One region of the Arthrobacter pasteuri genome, then DNA from elsewhere that is predicted to be linked to it. Evidence: predicted binding sites of a transcription regulator. Region 1 holds the regulator's gene; the other holds the start of a gene.

Region 1 (2,470 bases):
CCGCCGGCGGCGCAGGTGGCGGGGCCGGCGGCAGCGCCGGATTCGAGGACATCTTCGGGAACCTGTTCGGCCAGACCACGGGCACGCGCCAGCGCACCGGCTTCTCGAACGGCAACCTGCCTCCCGAATTCGCCGACCTGTTCGGCGGTGGGGGCATGGGTGGCAGCGGCTTCCCCGGCGGATTCCAGTCGACGCGTCCGCAGAAGGGCGCCGACCGCACCGCCAGCACGTCCATCTCGTTCGCCGGGTCCATCAACGGGACCACGATCGGTCTCCGCGAGCCCTCGGGCGAGCAGATCGACGTGCGCATCCCTGCCGGCATCCGGGATGGGCAGAAAGTGCGTGTCAAGGGCAAGGGACAACCCGGCCAGGCCGGACCGGGCGACCTCATGGTCACAGTCAACGTGAAGGACCACCCGCTCTTCACGCGCGACGGCGACAACGTCCGCGTGCACGTGCCCGTCAGCTTTCCCGAGGCGGCGCTCGGCGCGCAGATCGACGTGCCCACCCTCACCGGTGAGATGGTGAAGATGAGGATCCCCGCCGGAACACCGTCCGGAAGGACCCTCCGGCTCAAGGGCCGGGGCGTCAAGACCGCAAAGGCGACGGGCGATCTCCTGGTGACCGTCGACGTCGTCGTCCCGCAGAATCTGTCGAAGGAAGCCGAAGCCGCCGTCGAGGCGTTCCGGGACGCGACGAAGGACGCCGATCCGCGTGCAGGCCTCGCTGCGAAGGCGCGGCTGTAACAGTACATTCGAGCAACCGCCGGGAGCACCGGCAGCGGAAGGAGGCATGCAATGGACCACACGGTACCCATCTACGTCATCTCCGTGGCCGCCGAGCTCGCCGACATGCACCCGCAGACGCTCCGGCAGTACGACCGGCTGGGCCTGGTGACGCCCAGCCGGGCACCGGGCCGCGCCCGGCGCTACTCGCAGAAGGACGTCAGCACGCTGCGCGAGATCCAGAGGCTGTCGCAGGAAGGGGTGTCGCTCGAGGGCATCCGACGCATCCTCGAACTGGAGAACCAGGTGTCGGCGCTGCAGTCGCGCATCACCGAGCTGTCCTCCGAACTGGCTGCGCGCCGGATCCAGGCCGAATCCAGCAGGATCTTCGCCGCCGGGCTCGCCGGTGACGTGGTCACGCTGGCCCGCGGACAGCGTCCGCGCCCGCGCAGCCAGGCGCTCGTCGTGTGGCGACCGGACGCGGCCCGCACGGCGCGCTAGGACGTCGGCCCCTGGTGGAATTTGTCAGGGGACGCGCGCAGACTGGTCAGATGGAATCCACCCCGGAGATGCGCCATGTTTGAAGTTTTCGTCGAGGCCCTGATGATCGGTGCCGGCGTGCTCACCGCGCTGGGCGCAGGCACCGGCGTGGCCGGCTGGCTGGTCGTCCGCAAGGTCAAGCGGTCGAGGATCATCGAGCGCACGAAGGACCGGGGCCTCCTCGCCGCACGCGCCTATGCCCCGGACCGGCTCACCCGGGAGCCCGCCCGGCTCATCGGCGAGCTCAAGCGCTCCTCCCGCGCGACACAGCTGGCCCTGGTCGAAGCGACGGCACAGGGCCGTCCCGTCGGGGACCTTCCGCGCGCCGCCGCGGAGATCGATCAGGCAGCGGCATCACTGGACAACCTCCTGCGGGCCGCGGACCGCGAGCCCAACCGGGCGCTGAAGCAGGAGTGGACCGCGGACCTCGCCGCGCAGGCCCATGCCCTCGACGAGCTCTCGGCCGACCTGCGCCGTTGCCTCCTCCAGACGTCGCGTTCCATCGATACGCTCCAGCTCGAGCAGGCCACCCATCGCCTGCGCACGGAGATCTCCGCTATGACCACCTGGCGGGACAGCTACGGGAACCGGAAGTCCTGGTAACCGGTTCCACCAGGTAGCCTCAATCCAACCAGTCCCCGGGGAGTCCGACGTGTCGATCAGACGCCGTATCACGCGCATCGTGCAGGCCAACCGCTCCGCCACGGCGGAGTCCAGGCAGGAACCGAGCGTCCAGGCGCAGGACGCGCAGCTGGCGCAACGCAGGCTGCTCGACCAGGCGCGGCGCGGGGCGGCCGATGTCGCAGCACATCACCACCGCGTAGGGCTCGCCGCCAACGATGCCGCCGACTACCTCAACAGGGTCGAAGCGGCGGCAGCGGCCGCGGTGCAGCGCGGTGACGACGACGCCGCCCGGGCGGCGATCCGCGAGTCGATGACGGCACGACGACGCCTGGAGACACTCACCAGGCAGCTGCACGAAGCGGAGCAGCAGGCCCGCCGGCTCCATGACGACGTGCAGCGGCTGGAGGAGCGCGTGAGGCAGAACGCCATGGACTACGACGCCCTGCGCGCCCGCCGTGCGGCAGCCCAGGCGGCCATCGGCGTCCACGACGCGCTTGCCTCCTCGTCGCGGGAGGCTGCGGCGATCGACGCCGCGCGCCGCAGCGCCGAACTCGAGGTACGGCGCTTCGAGGCGCAGGCCC
Region 2 (2,470 bases), 580 kb from region 1:
CAGGCCGCCGAGCCCATGTTTGGAGGCGTCGTAGGCGGCCGAGCCGACGCGCGGCTGCTCCTGGTGCACGCTGGTGACGGCGATGATCCGGCCGCCCCTGCCGCCGTCGATCATGTGGCGGGCGGCGCGCTGGATGCAGACGAAGGCGCCGTCGAGGTTCGCGCCCAGGGTGCCGCGCCAGGTGTCCCAGTCCGTCTCCATGAACAGGGTGCCGCCGTTGACTCCGGCATTGTTGACGAAGACGTCGAGTCCGCCGAGTTCCTGCGCGAGTTGGTCGATGACATCCCCGCAGGCCGGGGCGTCCGTGGTGTCCAGCTGGGCGACCGCAGCGCGGACGCCCTGTCCGCGGACGAGGCGCGCGGTCTCCTCGGCGCCCTCCCGGTCCGAATGCCAGGTGATGCCGACGTCGCATCCGGCGGCTGCGAGGGCGATGGCGGTGGCCCGCCCGATACCCGAATCGGAGCCGGTGACGATTGCCTTGCTCGGTGTGAAGTCCATACTCCATCCTTTGCGCCCGGGTCGGGCGTGTGCAAGGAAAAAGTGAGGGTGCCGCGACGGTATTGGACGGGGTCAGCGGCTGGGTTAAGTACAGCAACCCCCGGGCGGGTGCCCGGGGGTTGCTGCCAGGGGGGTCAGGACTCGACGGCTCCCTGGCGTCCGGCGTCGGACGTAGGGGATTCGACGGCCGTGGACTCGACCGGGGAGTCACCGCTCACGATCTCGATCTTGCGGGGCTTCGCCCGCTCAATGACGGGGATCATCACGCTGAGCACACCGTTCTCGTAGCGTGCGGAGATTCCCTCCGTGTCGACACCCTGGCCCAGGTTGAGCTGGCGCAGGAACGAGCCGCTCTCACGTTCCCGGGTCAGCCACTTGACGCCCTCCGCGCTGCGCAGCGTGCGCTCCGCGCGAATGGTCAGGAGCTGGCCGTCGACGTCGATGTCGACCGATCCGGGATCGATGCCCGGAAGGTCCGCGGCAAGGACGTAGTGGTCCTTCTCGCGGTAGAGGTCCATCGGCATGAGGCGCAGTCCCGGACGGCTCTCCAGAAGAGCGCCGGCAACGCGGTCCAGCTCGCGGAACGGATCAAACTTCATGGCCACTGGAAACATCTCCTTCACAGATGCCACCGGCAGATGGTGGGTTCTTCAAGGTTGAGCGTCCCTCGCTCAACTACGAAAAATATTAGCACTTGACCCGAGGGAGTGCTAATGGATCTTGTTCGCCCAGAACGAACGCAGTGCACATGAAAATGCACATGAAGAAGGCCCGTACCGAGCGGTACGGGCCTTCCTCGTGGTGCTGTCACCAGCCGATCCTCGTGCCTGCGCGGGGCCTCGATCCCCGGGCCTTCCGCGTGTGAAGCGGATGCTCTACCAGACTGAGCTACACAGGCAATTGGTTCTCCAACAGCTTAGGCCATCCGGGCGCCGCACCAAATTCCCCGTCCACGCGACGTCCTCCACCTCGGGTGCCTGCGCTGGCCATCGGTGTCCTGCCTCAGTAGCCTGAAGGAAAGCCTGCTGAGCATTGTCACCGATCCGGGATCGATTCCGGGCTTCCGCGGGCATCGCCACGACGAAGGGACCGCACCATGGACAACCAGGACATCCTGCAGCGCATCCAGGCACTCGTCCAGGAGGAGCACGAACTCCGCGAGCAGCCCCAGGACGCCGGTGCCGGAGCGGAACACCAGGACCACGCGGCCCGGCTGAAGCGGGTCGAGGAGGACCTCGACCAGTGCTGGGACCTGCTCCGCCAGCGCCGGGCGAAGGCCGACGCCGGGGAGGATCCCGCCGAGGCCGATGCCCGTCCCATCCCCCAGGTGGAGGGGTACCGCCAGTAATGGGAGTTCCGCTGGTGCTGTTCGACGTCAACGGGACGCTCTCGGACGTGGGGCTCATGTCCCAGCACTTCGAGGAGATCGGGGTACCTCCGCAACTCTCCGCCCTCTGGTTCGCCTCGGTCCTCCGGGACGGCTTCGCGCTGACCGCCGCCGGCCAGAACCCGGCCTTCCGTGCGGTCGCCGAGGGGGCACTGCACGCGGTGCTCGCAGGTCAGGTCCTCAACCGGGACACCGACGCCGCCGTCGCGCACGTGATGGACGCCCTCGAGGAGCTGCCGGTGCACCCGGACGTGCCCGAGGGTATCCGCGCACTCACCGGGGAAGGCTTCGGTACCGCCGCGCTCACCAACGGTTCCAGGGCGACGGCGGAGGGCCTGCTGAAGCGGGCCGGCCTCGAGGTCGACACGGTGCTGTCGGTCGAGGACGCGCCGCGGTGGAAGCCCGCCCCGCAGGCGTACGCCTATGCGGTCGAGGCGCTGCAGCGGCAGGCGGGCGACGTCGTGCTGGTCGCCGTCCACCCCTGGGACATCGACGGCGCCGCCCGCGCCGGCCTCCGCACCGCCTGGCTGAACCGCGACGGGGTTCCGTATCCGCCGGCCATGACGCCTCCGGACCTCGAGGTGG

What was found. Region 1 encodes HspR, which represses chaperone genes until heat shock. Its sites were predicted from a motif close to AAGTTGAGTCNNNNNGACTCAACTT; they were not measured.
Region 2: the regulator HspR is predicted to act here: its motif matches at 1,152-1,176, upstream of ACX80H_RS10240 (Hsp20/alpha crystallin family protein).

What each region holds. Positions count from the first base shown of each region.
Region 1 is NZ_JBTNDO010000001.1:1,567,226-1,569,695, reverse strand. Features, by position in the region: gene ACX80H_RS07340 (DnaJ C-terminal domain-containing protein) at 1-746, shown strand, start outside; gene ACX80H_RS07335 (heat shock protein transcriptional repressor HspR) at 798-1,226, shown strand; gene ACX80H_RS07330 (hypothetical protein) at 1,302-1,868, shown strand; gene ACX80H_RS07325 (PspA/IM30 family protein) at 1,918-2,470, shown strand, end outside.
Region 2 is NZ_JBTNDO010000001.1:2,142,778-2,145,247, forward strand. Features, by position in the region: gene ACX80H_RS10235 (SDR family oxidoreductase) at 1-498, opposite strand, end outside; gene ACX80H_RS10240 (Hsp20/alpha crystallin family protein) at 633-1,097, opposite strand; tRNA gene ACX80H_RS10245 (tRNA-Val) at 1,323-1,396, opposite strand; gene ACX80H_RS10250 (DUF2630 family protein) at 1,595-1,846, shown strand; gene ACX80H_RS10255 (haloacid dehalogenase type II) at 1,846-2,470, shown strand, end outside.